DNA from 3 places in the Paenibacillus sp. LX16 genome. Region 2 is predicted to be linked to each of the others. Evidence: predicted binding sites of a transcription regulator. Region 2 holds the regulator's gene; each other region holds the start of a gene.
The links. The regulator LexA, encoded in region 2, represses DNA repair genes until DNA is damaged. The targets are predictions, from matches to a motif close to CGAACATATGTTCG.

Region 1: the regulator LexA is predicted to act here: its motif matches at 1,808-1,821, upstream of recA (recombinase RecA).
Region 3: the regulator LexA is predicted to act here: its motif matches at 3,174-3,187, upstream of addB (helicase-exonuclease AddAB subunit AddB).

Annotation. Positions count from the first base shown of each region.
Region 1 is NZ_CP141152.1:2,230,412-2,236,376, forward strand. Features, by position in the region: gene pgsA (CDP-diacylglycerol--glycerol-3-phosphate 3-phosphatidyltransferase) at 1-284, shown strand, start outside; gene T3H97_RS10300 (competence/damage-inducible protein A) at 380-1,648, shown strand; gene recA (recombinase RecA) at 1,891-2,952, shown strand; gene T3H97_RS10310 (regulatory protein RecX) at 3,149-3,898, shown strand; gene rny (ribonuclease Y) at 4,273-5,817, shown strand; gene T3H97_RS10320 (TIGR00282 family metallophosphoesterase) at 5,894-5,965, shown strand, end outside.
Region 2 is NZ_CP141152.1:3,232,307-3,238,271, reverse strand. Features, by position in the region: gene T3H97_RS14140 (hypothetical protein) at 1-31, opposite strand, end outside; gene T3H97_RS14135 (hypothetical protein) at 73-237, opposite strand; gene T3H97_RS14130 (hypothetical protein) at 474-776, opposite strand; gene lexA (transcriptional repressor LexA) at 1,059-1,685, opposite strand; gene T3H97_RS14120 (LysM peptidoglycan-binding domain-containing protein) at 1,874-2,242, shown strand; gene T3H97_RS14115 (DUF896 domain-containing protein) at 2,351-2,557, shown strand; gene T3H97_RS14110 (hypothetical protein) at 2,678-3,187, shown strand; gene T3H97_RS14105 (HAD family hydrolase) at 3,343-4,137, shown strand; gene T3H97_RS14100 (1,2-dihydroxy-3-keto-5-methylthiopentene dioxygenase) at 4,240-4,782, opposite strand; gene metH (methionine synthase) at 5,063-5,965, shown strand, end outside.
Region 3 is NZ_CP141152.1:3,872,080-3,878,044, reverse strand. Features, by position in the region: gene T3H97_RS17245 (NUDIX hydrolase) at 1-405, shown strand, start outside; gene T3H97_RS17240 (Na/Pi cotransporter family protein) at 395-1,417, opposite strand; gene T3H97_RS17235 (class I SAM-dependent rRNA methyltransferase) at 1,637-3,016, shown strand; gene addB (helicase-exonuclease AddAB subunit AddB) at 3,254-5,965, shown strand, end outside.

The sequences.
Region 1 (5,965 bases), 1.0 Mb from region 2:
CATGGATTGTCGTTGTGATTGTTAGCCGTGAATTTGCGGTTACGGGGCTGCGTCAGATTGCCTTACTGGATGGGTCTGTGGTTGCTGCAAGCAATTGGGGCAAATTAAAGACGATCATCCAGATCGTTGCTATTGTAGCGCTGCTCATTAATAATTTCCCGTTTGTTTTTCTTGGTATACCGTTTGATTTAATAGCGATATGGGCAGCAGTGTTGATCACCATTTATTCGGGTATTGATTATTTCGTGAAAAATATCCATTTGCTGAGCTCCTCCAAAGTTTAACAGGATAAATTTTATGGAAACAGCAATAGGGACTAAACTTATTGCTGTTTCTTTATATAATTCCCATAATATTTGCAGTACAGGAGGAAGAATTGATGAAAGCTGAAATAATTGCAGTAGGAACAGAGTTATTGCTCGGACAAATAGTGAATACAAATGCTCAATATTTGTCACAAGAGCTGGCTACAATTGGAATCGATGTATATTTTCAGACTGTGGTTGGCGATAACATAGATCGGCTTCAGGAAGCGATAAGAATTGCTCAGAAGCGTGCGGATATTATTTTGTTTTCCGGCGGTCTGGGGCCGACTCAGGATGATTTGACGAAAGAGGCGATAGCGACTGTATTGGGGCGGAAATTGCACATAGATCGTCTTGCAATGGACAAGCTAGATCAATTTTTCCGTAACCGTGGGGTAGAAATGACCGAGAATAACCGCCGGCAGGCGCTTTCTATTGAAGGTGCTACTCCGCTTGAAAATGAGACAGGGCTAGCTGTGGGCGACGCGATTGCACAGGACGGTAAATTTTATGTAGTTTTGCCTGGACCGCCTAAGGAACTCAAACCTATGTTTGCAAACCAGGCGAAACCTTGGTTGCTTCAGCAGGCATTGAGCGGTGAGGAAATGCCAATTTATTCGAAAATGCTAAAATTTGCAGGGATCGGTGAGTCAGCTCTTGAAACACATTTGTTAGATCTAATCCAATCCCAGACAGATCCCACGATTGCCCCTTATGCCAAGGAAGGGGAAGTCACGATCCGTATATCCACCAAGGCGGCCAGCGAAAGTGAAGCATTAATTAAGCTGACAGCTACGGAAGTAGAAATTCAGCAGCGTCTTTCGGAGTATATGTATGCAAGCGAGGATGTTGCGCTGGAGAAGGTTATCGTAGATCTAATGGCCAAACGCGAACTCACTGTGAGTGCGGCAGAAAGCTGTACAGGTGGAATGCTGATGGAACACATCACTTCTATACCTGGCAGTGCTGTTATGTTTCAAGGTGGCATCGTGTGCTATTCCAATGAAATGAAGATGAAATTACTCAACGTGCCTTATGATTATTTGGAAGGGGATCATGCGCCGGGTGCAGTGAGTAAGGAAGTAGCCCTTGTGCTTGCGGAGCAGGCGAGAATGATCATGGACAGCGATTTTGGACTTTCAGTTACTGGTGTAGCTGGGCCTGGATATACCGAACGGAAGCCAGTCGGTCTGGTGTATATTGGCATTGCTGAACGCGACAAGGAAACGGAAGTACATGAGCTGAGACTGAGTGGCAACCGCGAAACAATCCGACTGCGATCAGTCAAAGCAATCCTGTACAGATTGTGGCGCAGGCTGGTAGAGAACGAGAAGCTCTCTTAAACATCTATGTACAGTGTGGGTCGTAGAGTTGTTTTAGATAGATATTCATGATATAATCATCTTATCGGAAGAACCGTTGCAAAGCCTTTTGCCAGCGGTTCTTTTTTTGTTTTAAGAGACAGGTGTAATTATAGAAGAGAGCTGTGCGAATAAAAAAAACGAATGTATGTTCGAAAAAATGCTTGGCAAGCGTGTCAAAACAAGGTATTATTAAAGTACAAACAATGAAGGATGTGAGTTTATTGTCAGATCGTCGTGCTGCGCTGGATATGGCGCTCCGTCAAATAGAAAAGCAATTTGGTAAAGGTTCCATTATGAAGTTGGGTGAGTCTACCCACATGCAAGTGGAAACGATCCCCAGTGGTTCGATTGCTTTGGATATTGCGTTAGGAACGGGCGGCTTTCCAAGAGGCCGGGTTATTGAAATATACGGACCGGAATCATCCGGTAAAACGACAGTAGCTCTTCACGCTATCGCAGAGGTGCAAAAAACAGGCGGACAAGCCGCTTTTATCGACGCCGAGCATGCGCTTGATCCGTCGTATGCAAGCAAGCTGGGTGTCAATATTGATGAGTTGTTACTATCGCAACCAGATACAGGAGAGCAGGCGCTTGAGATTGCCGAAGCCCTTGTACGTAGTGGAGCAGTAGACATTGTAGTTGTTGACTCCGTAGCGGCACTTGTGCCCAAGGCAGAGATTGAAGGCGAAATGGGAGATTCCCACGTTGGTCTTCAAGCACGTTTGATGTCTCAGGCATTGCGTAAGCTTTCTGGAGCCATTAATAAGTCGAAAACCATTGCTATTTTTATTAACCAGCTACGTGAAAAAGTAGGTGTTATGTTCGGTAATCCTGAAACAACACCAGGTGGACGTGCCTTGAAGTTTTACTCTACGGTACGTTTGGATGTTCGTCGTATTGAAAGTTTGAAAATGGGTAACGACATTGTGGGTAACCGCACACGTATTAAAGTCGTGAAGAACAAAGTTGCCCCTCCTTTCCGTCAGGCTGAGGTGGATATTATGTACGGTGAGGGTATTTCCAAAGAAGGTAGCTTGATCGATATCGGTACGGAGCATGACATTGTCGACAAGAGCGGAGCCTGGTATTCCTACGAAGGTGAGCGCCTTGGTCAAGGACGTGAGAATGCTAAACAATTTTTGAAGGAAAATCCGAATATTGCTAGTACGATCGAACAAAAAATTCGGGTGGCCAGCAATTTGATTACGACGGTTGCTCCGCCTACAGAAGAAGAGTTGGCACAGCAAGCGAAGGAAGAACAGGAATTGTTAGAGCTTGAATAAAGCTTGGTGAATCCTGGTTTGTGAACTGGGGCCAGGGTTATGGCACCGTCCGTTTGAATAGCATGATTCTGATGCCCTGCACAGTTGTGCAGGGCATTTTTGCATCAACTAAAGTCTGCTTTGTCAGCGGAATCTAACTTTTGCGTAGCAGGTGTTCAAAGGCTGCTTTCGTGAATTTCAAAGTGAGGGAAATATATTGCAGTTGGACGATGAAGATGATTACACTTCGGAAGCAAATAAGCAACAAGGGATTTCTCTTTTTCCGGATCATGAGGAATTGATGATTACTAGGGTGGAGCAGGGACAGGGACGCAAACGTGGAAGGTATATCATTCATTTTGGTCCGTATTCGCTGTCTGTATTAGAAGATGTAATGATCAAGTACAATATGTTCAAAGGAACGTCATTTGATAAAAAAGAACTGGAAGATATCGTTCTGGCAGATGAAAAACAACAGGCTTATGTACTTGCGCTTCGCTATTTGGGGCGAAAGCCTCGCACACGTCAGGAAATTGCCCAGCGTCTGGCGCAAAAAGAACTGGATCAGTCTGTTATTGGCGAAGTAATGGTCCGACTGCAAAGGGAACAACTCGTAGATGATGATTTATACGCCCGTCAATGGGCAAGACAGCGCATAACAAGCCAACGCAAGGGGAAGATGTGGGTTAGGCAAGAACTTCGTCAGAAGGGCATCTCTAAAGCCTCTATTGGCGAAGCGTTAGGTGAGATCACCGATAATGAGGAGTGGGAGAGCGCTTTGACGGTTGGACGTAAGAAATGGAATCAGATACGTGGTGATATAATGGAGAAAAAAAGGAAAACCTACCCTTTTCTCATGAGACGTGGATATTCGGGGGATATGACACGCCGAGTGGTCAATCATCTCACTGCGGCCGAGCATGACGCTGCTTCAGATGACGAGGAATTGTTGCAGTGGGAGGAATAGTTGCCAAACGGCTGCTGAACCTTTGGCTAGTATGAACGGATAGGATGAGCTAGTTATTACATGGAAAGCTGCATGGTAGTCTACTAATGTTTGCATTCCCTTGACAATGCCATTTGTCAAATAATAAAATATATATGAAACGATACTTGTGGAACGCCCTTTTTCCTTCCAAAAAAGCGGAATCCACGGGTGAGTTCTCATCGCCAAATAACAAGTGATGCCGCTATGCCAGGCGGAATTGTACATGTGAAAGCATGTGCATATGAAATGAAACGACCTTGTGTCGTTGTCTTAGTTTGACGATCAAAGTAAATGTGACAATTGCAAAAAGTCCCAAGGAATGCCTTGGAGGAACCAACGGGGAGGTGAACAGTATGATGACTGCGATCTGGTTCGTTCTCGTTGCTGTAGCCGCGTTATTCTTTGGGTTCGGGATTGGTTATTTTATTCGCAAATCTATTGCAGAAGCTAAGATCTCCAGTGCGGAAGAAGCTGCCGCGCAAATCGTGGAGAACGCGAAAAAAGAGGCAGAAGCGCTGAAGAAGGAAACGGTATTGGAAGCGAAAGATGAAATCCACCGCATTCGTGCCGAAGCTGAAAAAGAAACTCGTGAACGTCGCAATGAAATTCAACGACAGGAACGAAGATTGCTGCAAAAAGAAGAATCGCTGGATAAAAAATTGGAATCGCTGGAACGCAAAGAAGAACAAGTGGCCAACAAAGAGAAACGAATCGATGAAACCCAGCAGCAAATTGATTTGATTTACAAGAGTCAGGTAACTGAGTTGGAGCGTATTTCCAATCTGACGATGGAGGATGCAAGAAGTATTATTCTGACCAACGTAGAGCAGGAAGTTCGTCATGAATCAGCTCAGATGATTAAAGAAATTGAACAGCAGGCCAAAGAAGAAGCGGACAAAAAGTCTCGTGAAATCATCACACTGGCCATCCAACGCTGTGCGGCAGATCATGTAGCAGAAACGACGGTTTCTGTTGTCACATTGCCGAACGAAGAAATGAAAGGCCGGATTATCGGGCGCGAAGGCCGTAATATCCGTGCACTTGAAACCCTTACAGGAATTGACCTCATTATTGATGATACGCCGGAAGCTGTTATTTTGTCCGGATTTGATCCGATTCGTAGAGAGATTGCGCGTACTGCGCTTGAAAAGCTCGTAGCGGACGGACGGATACATCCGGCTCGTATTGAAGAGATGGTGGAAAAATCCCGTAAAGAGGTGGACGAACGAATCCGTGAGTATGGTGAACAGGCCACCTTTGAGGTGGGCGTGCATAGCTTGCATCCGGATTTGATCAAGATCTTGGGACGTCTCAAGTTCCGTACGAGTTACGGACAGAACGTATTGAAGCACTCGATGGAAGTTGCATACTTGACAGGTCTGATGGCCGGGGAACTGGGCGAAGACGTTGTACTGGCAAGACGGGCAGGATTGCTGCATGACATCGGGAAGGCGCTGGATCACGAAGTGGAAGGATCACACGTTGAAATTGGCGTGGAACTGGCGAAGAAGTACAAGGAACACCCGGTCGTCATCAACAGCATTGCTTCACATCACGGCGACTGCGAAGCGACTTCAGTGATCGCCATGCTGGTTGGAGCGGCAGATGCCCTGTCAGCAGCAAGACCGGGAGCGCGGCGTGAAACGCTAGAGACGTACATCCGTCGTCTTGAGAAGCTGGAACGCATCTCCGAATCTTTTGAAGGCGTTGAAAAATCATACGCGATTCAAGCCGGACGCGAAGTTCGTGTCATGGTACAGCCAGAGAAAATTGATGATGCGGAAGCATTCCGACTGGCCCGCGATATTACGAAAACGATTGAGAATGAACTGGACTATCCGGGACATATCAAGGTTACCGTCATACGCGAGACCCGTGCGGTAGAATACGCAAAATAAAAGCATTTCAATGAAAAGTGGCCGCTGCTTGTAGGGCCACTTTTCATTATGTAAGGCAGACTAGGGAGGGCTTTCTATCAACGTATTATTTATTGGAGACATCGTCGGCAGTGTAGGCAGAAAGGCACTGAGGGAGAATCTCCCTTCG
Region 2 (5,965 bases):
TCAAATCACGTTTGCAATGTCTTCTGCTCATATGATCACCTCCCTTCAAAGAAATGAAGGTGCGGTTAAATCTTAGTGGCGTTTATGCTTACGCTTGGAAATTTTGATATTCAAGGCATTGGTTGCTAGTGCATTTCCGCTTCCTGTTTTAGCAGCTGCGGCTTGAAAGACTTTAACGACCAGATATCTGTTTTTCCCGATGCGATGCTTATACGTTTTAACTCTATTTCTGATCATCTGCATATCTCCTTTGCTTAGTTCTGCTATATACATATGTCAATTGTGATAGTAATGTATCAGCATAAATCTATTAAAAGCAAAAAGAAGCTAGTACCTATATTTCTAATGGTTAATAAAAAAACTCATGCGAACCTGTCTTCGCCTTTTCAACTTTACGTTGCAGGAGAATGTTACAGGCAGGTCGGCATGAGTCTAATAGTATAGATAAAGATAATAGGCAGTTAGTATGAAAATTATTTACTATTAAGAGTGTTAAGTTTTTTCTCGTAGTACGCCTCTTGAGCAAGAATATGATTCAGTTGTTCAGAGAGCTGTTTATATTCTTGGCTGTCTTCTGGATAATTATTTCTTTCGAAAATTACAGCTTCGAGTTGCTTTTCTAAATACCTGAAATGGATAAGTATTTGTATGTACTGAATACGGTCGTAGGTTGTTATGTGGGAGTTCTCTTTTGCATACAAATGATCCATTGTTGGAACTACACAGCTTATGGCGATAAATATCACAACAAACGCTGAAGTTATATTTTTTTTCATTTAATTCCTCCTACAGAGATATGAGTAATTAATATACCATATTTATCTAAATCAAAGAAAGATCTATTAGTTTTGCCCATGACAGTATAGCTGCTCAAGATCAGTGGAAAATTATTTGAGAAGGGGAGGCTGATTTTATAGTAGAAAAAATAGGAATAGGTTGCTGAAATGAAAAAATAGTTGTGAGATACATAATAAACATAATAGCAATACAAAACCGGCTTGCCTAGGCAGCCGGTTTTGTATTAGTGGAAAGAATAACGGGGAAGAAAGAACGAGAAATCAGTGGAAGTCCCGGAAGAGTCCTACAACCTTGCCTAAAATGCTGACGTGTGTCAGGCGAAGCGGTTCAAAGGCTGGATTTTCAGGTTGAAGCCGGATATGATCTTTTTCTTTGTAGAAGGTTTTAACTGTAGCTTCGTCTTCATCTGTCATAGCTACAACAATATCACCATTATCAGCGGTCTGCTGCTGACGTACGATTACATAGTCTCCGTTAGCAATCCCAGCCTCAATCATGCTTTCGCCTACAACAGATAACATGAATATTTTATCCTCACCAACAAAGTGTTGGGGAAGAGGAAAGTAATCTTCAATATTTTCTGTCGCCGTAATAGGAAGACCAGCGGTTACTTTGCCGACGACGGGAACACGACTAATGGAGTAATTAATCAAGTTGCTGTTATCCGATTCGTCTTGACCGAGTAACTCAATAGCCCGTGGTTTTGTAGGATCGCGTCGAATGAGTCCTTTTTTCTCTAAACGATCCAAATGACCGTGAACCGTAGAACTGGAGGCTAATCCGACAGCCTCGCCTATTTCGCGTACAGAAGGGGGGTATCCCTTTAGACGCACTTCATTGCGGATAAATTCAAGAATGGCCTGCTGGCGGCTCGAAATCTTAGACATACCGTATCAACCCCATTTAGTAACGTTTGGGAAAATTATAGCATAGAACCTCCGTTCGTACAAACATAAGTTCTAAATAATCCCTAAAAATAATCACGAACTTTTGTTCTCTTTTCTATTGAACAAAACAAATGTTCGTGTTATATTGTGAAAACATAAGAACAAACGTTTGGAGGTCGCAGCCAATGATGAAATATAGCACTTATCAAAGTATTTTTCCGATGAATTCAGAAAATTTGCAGGAGACCCGAAAAGAGGGTAGAGCGCGTTTTATGCAAATTATTACTAATACTCTTTTACCTAAGCTTCTTATTTTAGTGGTTATTGCTTGGATTGCAGGGGCAGGTGTACTTACGGTTTTCGCGGCACCTTCAGCTTCCAAGGAAGAAGTGACTAAACTGACCGTACAACCTGGAGATACGTTGTGGGAGATTGCCGCAAATCATAAACCGGAACGAATGGATACACGGGTATATATAGAAGGAATTGTGCGGATTAACGGTTTGGAGGATCGGGGAGTGCAGGCAGGTCAGGTACTCAAGCTTCCTAACTTCTGATCTATAGACTATTAGAGCTTGTCAGGGAGCGTAATGCGGGAGCCTTGACAAGCTCTTTTCTACATGTCAAAGTGTATTATATCTTTGCTTTTATGGAGGGGACACAATTTGGATATAGACAGCTTGGTACAGCGCATCAATGAATTAGCGCGCAAAGCAAAATCCGAGGGATTGACGGAAGAGGAAGCCACAGAGCGCGCCAATCTTCGGGAAATTTATTTAGGTAACATTCGTCGTAATTTTCGGCAGCAGCTTGAAACGATTGAATTTGTGGACGATGATACATCGAAGGGAAATGACGGGCTGAAGCATTAAAGTTGTTAAAGCGCCCAAGCCTGCAATCTGCCTTTTGTTTTAGGTACCGTTTTCGGTATCTATATAGATCAGCTTTGAGGCAATTGTTTTATTGTAATATATCTGGGAAGGAATTGAGAGATGGCCCGATCATTTGAAAGAAAAGTACGCAAAAACACAGCGCATTTAAATAAATCGCGCAAAAAGCAAGGCATTCAAACCATTAACGGCGCAGGTTCTGCAATGGATATTTTCCGTGGCCGTAACATTACTGTGCCAATTATGCTGGCTGGTCTTTCTGTATTGTACATGCTTATGAGTTACTTTTTGACTAAGACTGGCATGAGAGGAATGGATTGGCTTGTATTCGGCCTGTACTTGATGCTGGCTGTTATCTTTTTCATCCGTCGTCCTTATCTGAAAGTGGGAAAGGATACTCTCTATATGCTGAAAGGTGGTAGAGAACGTCCAATGACGGCAGGGGATATGAAAGCCATCAAGATTGAAAAGGGTTACGTAACCGTTGAAAGAAAAGGTAAGGGCGGTAATTTCATTTTCACAAAATCATTAGGTCGCTATGACACGGATGCCATTGCAGAGCGACTTGAGAAGTTTGCGCTATCCAATCAGATACAGGTGGACAAGAAATAACTGATTTAACCTGTAGCTCTGTAACAAAGGCCGTATGATGTTATTTCATATAACATGCTGCGGCCGCTTGCTTAATATGGGCACACATAACGATTCAAATACGTAACCGAGCAAATAGGTGTACATATACTGTGGAAAGAGAGTGGATAATTCAGATGACGATTCAGGCGGTAATGTTTGATCTTGATGATACCCTTTTATGGGATGAACGTAGTGTAGAAGAGGCATTTGATGCAGCGTGCCAAACAGGCTCCCGTGAAGCAGGCGTTGATCCTAAAACTCTGGAGGAAGCCGTACGTAAGGAAGCACGGGCTTTGTATGAATCCTATGAAACCTTTAGTTTTACTCAAATGATCGGCATTAATCCGTTTGAAGGATTGTGGGCGAATTTTACAGCAGGTCAGCAACCTGAATTCCGCCAATTGGAACAGTTGGCCCCTGTTTATCGAAAGGAATCATGGCGCAGAGGACTTCAGCAACTAGGGATAGATAATGAGAAGTTGGCGGAAAAGCTGGCTACCCAATTTGCTTCGGAAAGACGCGCGCGTCCACATATATATGAAGAAACGTTTGAGATTCTAGAACAATTGAAGGGACATTACAAGCTGTTATTGCTGACAAATGGCTCCCCTGATCTACAACAGGAGAAACTGGATGGAGTTCCTCAATTAGCTCCTTTTTTTGATCATGTTGTCATTTCAGGTTCATTTGGTCGAGGCAAGCCTGATCCGTCTATATTCCAACATGCTTTGGGGCTTCTTGGTATTGAGCCTGAACATGCTTTAATGGTAGGAGATAAGCTGACGACTGATATTCAAGGAGCGTTGGCAGCAGGTGTACACTCGGTGTGGGTGAACCGAAACGCTAAAACCAATACCACAGAGATCAAGCCGAAGTTCGAAATCAAGCATCTGTCTGAACTGGACGGAATTATTCAATCGTTAAAGTAAGAAATCTATAGTCTTTAGAAACGAGTATTAAAAGAACTCCCTTCGCTCGATTGTTACAGAGCAGAGGGAGTTCTTTTTATTCACACAAGGATAAATTCGTAATTATGCTTTAATGAAGGTTGGATCTTCATACGGTTCGGCAATCCAGCCATTTTCTTCGATGAACAATCGGATTGCGACGATCTTTTGATTCTCCATTAAAGTGAAGAAGTGAGGTATATTTTCAGGTACGGAGATAACGTCCCCCGGTGAAAGCTCTACGTTAAAATAGCCGATCTCTTCAGGGCCTTTAATGATGAAGATGCCTTTACCAGCGACAATGGCACGGATTTCATCCTCTGTGTGGGTGTGAATTTGCTCAAACTTGGCCAGCAGCTCGTCCAAATTCGGCGTTGCTTCAGATAAAGTGATAACGTCCCATATTTTATATCCGCGACGTGCGGCTAAATCCTTGATTTCGGGTTCAAATGTTTTGAGAACAGCGGTCTTTTGATCATCTGTTAAGGTAAAGTTCTCTTGCAGCTCCCCGGACAATTTGGAAGCATCCCAATGTTCATACAATATCTCGTGACTCTCCAGAAATTCACGTACTTGTTCTTCACCGCTAATCCGTTCTTTCGTATTACGTATTAAGATTTCGGCCATATATTTATTCCCTCTTTTCCACTTGGATTAATGTTGTATAAAGAATACCATGTCTTGAAAGGTTGTACAATACAGGATTTCAACATTTTATAATGCAAATGACTATAGCTAAAGGGTCAGGGTTAAATACGTTCTGTAATGCTACAAACTATAAAAATGGATTAGAGAAGTCGTTTTTACAAAGAACAACCTGTATAAAACGTATGTTTTTACTTCAATCTATCTAAATGATACGGTTTCTGCTAAACTAGGATTTAACGTTTTGCGGGGGTGAAGAAATTTGGATAAAGTTAGCTTGCAGGATGCATTACAACGAAGAATACTCCTTCTTGATGGGGCCATGGGCACCATGATTCAACAGGAAGACCTTTCCCCCGATGATTTTGGTGGGGAAGAGCTGGAGGGCTGTAATGAAATGCTGGTCCTAACGAGACCGGATGTCATTCAAGGGATTCATGAAGCCTACTTGAAGGCCGGAGCAGACCTAATTGAAACGAATACATTTGGAGCAACATCCGTCGTTTTGGCGGATTACGATATACCAGAACGTGCCCGTGAAATTAATCTGGTGGCGGCCAAACTGGCGCGTAACGCGGTGGATAAATTCAGCACTGCGGACAAGCCACGTTTTGTAGTAGGAGCTATGGGCCCAACCACGAAAACCTTGTCTGTCACAGGTGGTGTTACATTTGCTGAGCTGATTGACAGCTATCAAGAGCAGGCCTTGGCGCTTATTGAAGGCGGCGTGGATGTACTCCTTTTGGAGACCTCACAGGATACGCTTAACGTCAAAGCTGGAAGCATCGGAATTCGGCAGGCTTTTGAGCAGACAGGTATCGAGCTTCCGCTAATGATTTCAGGCACGATTGAGCCTATGGGAACGACGTTGGCCGGACAAAATATCGAATCCTTTTGCATATCACTTGAACACTTACATCCCATTTCGATTGGATTGAATTGTGCTACAGGTCCAGAGTTTATGCGTGATCATATTCGCTCTCTGTCTGAAATGTCCTCTGCAGCTATTAGCTGTTATCCAAATGCTGGCTTGCCCGATGAAAATGGCCAATACCATGAATCGCCTGATTCATTAGCACGTAAAATGGCTGCTTTCGCTGAAAAAGGCTGGCTGAATATTGCTGGAGGTTGTTGTGGTACCACGCCTGAGCATATTCGAGTTATG
Region 3 (5,965 bases), 640 kb from region 2:
GGTGTTGTGTTTCGCAAACAGGGGGAGCAGCTTGAAATTCAGCTCATTACTGACCGATATGGCAAGGTATCCTTGGCTAAAGGAAAAATGGAGTTGGGAGAAACAATCGAACAGACGGCTTTACGTGAAATTCGCGAGGAAACAGGGTTGAACGGGCGGATTATCCAGCATGTAGATATGATTGCTTATACGTATCAGCATCCAGAATTTGGGGAAGTAGATAAAGAAGTACACTATTATCTCGTAGAGGCACTGGATGGGGATTTACAGGCACAGATCGAAGAAATTAAAGGAGTTGCGTGGCATACGCCTGAGGAAACATGGCGTCTCCAGCGCCAGGGTGGATATGACAATAATGATGTCATTTTGAGCAAGGCGCTGTCCATGCTAGGAATTAACGTTTGATTCTGTGGGGAGATATACGATCTTCTAAACGCGTCCACACAGGTAGATAGCAGAGAGGCAAGACCAGCAGAGAGCTAATAACGTTAAACAGAGTTTGGGCATGGGCTACCTTGGCTCCGGGCTCCGTAGATATCCAGGCAGCGGCCATCTCCAGACCAGGGATCAACGGCATAAAGAGCAAGGCTCCGCCTACGTTCAGCAGCACGTGGGACCAGGCCACAAATTTACCGGACACGCTGCCGCCACCAGCGGCAATCAGGGCGGTTACGCAGGTGCCTACATTGGAGCCGATGACGATGGCGATTCCCACATCGGCTGGTAAGGCACCCGCAGCAGCAAGGCTGATCGCCATGCCAATGACGGCTGCGCTACTGTGAACCAGCGCGGTCAGGCAGGCTCCCGCAGCGAAGGCCCACCACATGTTGGCTGTAGCGTGATCAAGAAACCAACGGAATAGTCCGGCCTGCTCAATCCAGGGTCCGACCGTCTGCATCACGCGAATCCCCGCCAGAATCAGCGAAAATCCAGCAAAGACGAGGCTGATATATTGTACAGTCTGCCGACGGCTGAGCCCATTGGAGCCGGATGAAACTCCGGCAGACGCATACTGGCGGCTGGGGACAGCTTCATCCCACAGGACGGCAATGCTCCAGCAGAGCAGTGAGCCGCAGAGCAGCGGAACAGCCAGCATGCCGAGCTGGAGCCCCATCAGCTCGGTGGTCAGGCAGGTGCCGATATTCGTGCCGAGAATGATGCCGAGCGTGCGGCCGTAGGTCAACAGCCCGGCGTTGACCAGTCCGATCGTCAGCACCGTTACGGCGGTGCTGCTTTGTAGCAGGGCAGTAATGCCTGAACTGAACAGCATGCCCCGCCAAGGGGAAACTGTGGCGCGGTTCAACCAGCGGGTGAGGAAGGGGCCGGCCAAATGCCGGAGGGCTGCTTCCATTAGCTTCATCCCGCCCAAAAAAATAAACAGCCCACCGCACAACGGGAGTATAACATGTATAAACACGGGCATAGCCCCCTTTTCTAGGTGAAAATACTTATGTAACAGCCTATGATCTGTCGGGGACAGCCATGACAAGCATGGCTGTGCTCTTTTTTAAGGAACGATAATTTTGTAGTATCTTCACAAGCTTTACAAGCGTGACGTCGATATCCAGGCGGAGCCGTGCCCAATCGAACAAACGTTTTAACACTTTGAGTAATCCAAGAATGGGAGTGAAGGATTTTGCCTTCAGTAATATTAGAACGCAGCCGTAAAAAAAGGCTGGAGCACGCACACCCTTGGGTGTTTAAAAACGAAATAGCCAAGATTGAGGGTGACCCAGAGGCAGGCGATTTGGTCAGCATCGTTAACCATCAGGGGCGTTATTTGGCGACAGGTTACTATAATCCGGCTTCACAAATTACAGTACGTGTGATGTCCTATGAGCCGCTGGAAGCAATGGATCAAAACTTTTTTGCCCAACGCTTTCGCAAATGTCTGGAGCACCGCGAACGTTTTGTGACCGGGGGAAACGCTTATCGGTTGGTGTACGGCGAGGCTGATTTTTTGCCTGGACTGATTGTAGATCGATTTGGTGATGTGTTAGTCGTGCAGTTGTTAACGCTTGGCATGGATCGGCGCAGGGAAGAAATTAGGGATGCGCTGGTTGAAGTAGTGGGTCCTGTTGGTATATATGAGCGCAGTGATGTATCCATCCGTGAGCTGGAAGGATTGGAACAAACGAAGGGGCCTTTGTACGGTGATTGCCCCCGTCATGTGGTGGTGACGGAAAATGGCCTGCAAATCAAGGTCGATATCGTAGAGGGCCAGAAGACGGGTTATTTCTTTGACCAGCGTGAAAATCGTGCGGCCATAGCACCGTTGATGACAGGTTGGGGAGTACGTAGTGGAATTACGCTACAAGAAATAGCTGCAGACTCAGGGGATGCTGGCACAACGGTCATGAAGCCAGTGAATAAAAGTGGTAAGGTTGTTGAATTTCCATTCTGGGACGGCGCAACCGTATTGGAATGTTTTTCGCACACGGGAAGCTTTACGCTCAATGCATGTAAACATGGTGCTAAAAAAGTAACTTGTCTTGATATTTCTGAGCATGCGATTGAGAGTGCGCGGGACAATGTCAAGCTGAATGGTTTTGAGGAACGTGTCGAGTTTGTCGTCGACGATGCTTTTCAATATTTGCGCAATCAGGTGAAAGGTGTAGAGGAACGCAATGCACGAGCCGGGGGCAAAGGAGATACATCCAAGCCGCTGACAGCAGGTGGCGGCCGCACCTTTGACGTGGTTATTCTTGATCCTCCAGCCTTTGCCAAAACGAAGAACGCTGTCAAAGGAGCTACACGTGGATATAAAGATATCAACCTGCACGGGATGAAGCTTGTCAATGAGGGCGGCTATCTGGTGACAGCGAGCTGCTCGTTCCATATGCGGCCAGAGTTGTTTTTGGACACCATTAAGGAAGCGGCGGCAGATGCCGGCAAAATCCTCCGTCTGGTAGACTGGAGAGCAGCTGGTAAGGACCATCCTCAAATTTTGGGTGTGGAGGAAGGCCATTACTTGAAATTCGCCATCTTTGAGGTGCGCAGCCGGACACAGCTGTAGGTTTCATACAAGGTCAAAGTCAATCGCCTTTTTGGTGATTAAATAGGTAAAATAGACTCGTTTAGGTATAAATCAGTCCTGTAGAGAAGGCGTGCACCAAGCCAATCTGCGGGACTGATTTGTTTTTTTAGAGGGAGGAAGAATTGCTACAACATGGCAAACGTACGTTCTTTTCTCTCTTGCCTGATATGCTATACTGTTTAATAGAATGTTGTTCGTTGGAAAGGAGGCCGCATCATGTCGGTCCGCTTGTTGATTGGCCGCTCTGGGAGTGGTAAAAGTACGTTAATCCGCAATGAAATGACGTCTATGTTACGTGAGGAGCCGCTAGGTAAGCCTATGCTGTTACTTGTACCGGAGCAATCGTCATTTGCTTCTGAGCATGCGTTACTTACAGAAGCCGGAAACGGTATTCAGGGGTCGGTGCGCGCCCAAGTGATGGGATTTCATCGTCTTGCCTATTTAGTTATGCAGGAAACCGGGGGTTCAGCCCTGGTGCCTGTAACGGAAGAAGGCAAGAAGATGCTTTTATATAAAATTATTCGTCGTCGCAAGGATGAACTGAGTTTGTTTAAGGATTCGGGAGACCAGCTCGGCTTTGTGGATCGGTTGAATACATTGTTTACGGAGCTAAAGCAGTATGGAAATGATACTCGGTCTGTACCCGAGCAACTGGAGCGAATGAACGCTGCAGGAGAGTCAACTCCGATTTTGCGCGGCAAGCTCAAAGATATCAGTCTAATCTACGAGGATTTTGAACGAGAGCTGACGCTTAAATATATTGACGGTGAAGATACGCTGCGCATGCTGGCAGAACAGATTGCAGAGTCTTCCCTTGTGCGTGGGGCAGATATTTGGATGGACGGCTACCGTAGGTTTACACCACATGAATATAAGGTGGTGGAGCAGCTTATGCTGCATGCCTCTTCGTTGACAGTGGCGCTGACTTGCAACCGCAGCTACGAGAGCGGACAGCTTCCGCATGAGCTGGATTTGTTTCATCCTTCAGCGGCTACGTATGTAAAGCTCAAAGGAATGACGGACGAGCTGATGATAGAGACGCAGACACAATTACTGCGCCCTGATCCGCTGCCGAGATTTAAGGAGCGTCCGGCGTTGGCGTATTTGGAGGCTAACTTTGAACATCGTACAGGGTTACGGAATCAGGAACAACGGATGCGTCAGCAGCAGCTACGAGAGCAGTGGACAGAAAAGCAACCGGAGGGCATAAAACTGTACACTGCGGCTAATCGCCGTGCAGAGCTGGAAGGGGCTGTGCGCGAAATGCGTCGTCTGGCCCGAGATGAGGGCGCGCGTTATCGGGAGATGGCCCTGTTTGTGCGTCATATTGAAGATTATGAGCCATGGGTGGAACCGATATTCAAACAATATGAGGTTCCAGTATTTCTGGATCAGCGGAGAAGTGTATTGCATCATCCGTTGGTGGAATTGATTCGGGCCTCGCTGGATATCGTGCAGCGGCGTTGGCGGTATGAGGATGTATTCCGTGCGGTCAAAACAGATCTTCTCCTGCCGCTGGATGGTCGGGTGAGCCGCGAGGAGATGGACCGTCTGGAAAACTATGTACTGGCCTGCGGAATACAAGGTAGCCGTTGGACAGACGGTCGGCCGTGGCAGGCTGTGCCCAGCTTGTCACTGGAGCTGGAGGAGCAGGAACGGAACCGTAGGCGGGATGAAACGTTGGATTTGATGGAGCTGTGCCGGGATGTGATCGTGACGCCTTTACGTGCGTTTGAGAAACGTGTGGGCAAGGCACGAACTGCACTAGAGAAGTGTGAAGCGGTATATCTGTTACTGGAGGATGCAGAAATCGGCCACAAGCTGGACGCCTTCATTCATCAGGCAGAGGAAGCAGGAAAACCTGAGCAGGCGAAGGAGCATCGTCAGGTATGGGATGCAGTGCTTGAACTACTGGATCAAATTGTCGAAATGATGGGTGATGAGAGGCTGGATACCTCTTTGTTTGCGGGTGTGCTGGAAACGGGATTGGCCGAGTTCCGTATGGGACTTGTTCCGCCGGCTCTGGATCAGGTTCTAGTCGGAAACACGGACCGTACACGTGTGTCCGGTATTCAACATGCCTTTGTGCTAGGTATGAACGAAGGTGTGATGCCGGCTGTCTTTCATGAGGACGGTGTGCTGAATGAGCAGGAGCGTACGGCATTAAACGAACGAGGCGTAGAGCTGGCGCCCGATATGACAAGACGTCTGTTGGACGAACGTTTCCTCGCTTATACGGCCCTTACCTCAGCCGGTAAAAGCCTGTGGATGAGCTATGCAGTGACTGATGAAGAAGGCAAGTCATTGTTGCCGTCTGAGTTAGTACGACATGTGCGGCACCTGTTTCCTAGTCTGGACGAACGTCCGTTGGCTGGATACCCTTTGCCTGGGGATGCTTGGACGACGCAATGGGAGTATGCTTCTCATCCGTCCGAGGCTTTGCCGCAGCTCATTGCGCAATTACGACATTGGCGACGTGGCGGTGACATTTTATCTCCTTGGTGGGAGGTATATAACTGGTATGCAAGCCAACAAGGGCGTGAGAAGGACAAGCTGCGTCAGCTGTTGACCTCACTTTTTTATGAGAACCATGCCGAAATGCAAAAGGAAACGAGCCGCCGTCTGTACGGCAGCAAACTGCGTACCAGCGTATCTCGTATGGAACGTTTTGTGGCATGTCCATTTTCGCACTTTGCCTCTCACGGTCTTCGTTTGAAGGAACGTCAAATGTATCGCCTAAAGGCCCCGGATATCGGACAATTATTCCATGCAGCGCTTGGTGAGATGGCGATCAATCTGCGTAATCGCAATGTCAGCTGGGGCAGTCTCAGCACCGAGGAATGCCGACAAGAGGCGGAAAGTACAGTAGAGCGTTTGGCTCCTCGTCTGCAAGGCGAGATTTTAATGAGCTCCAAGCGGTATGGCTAC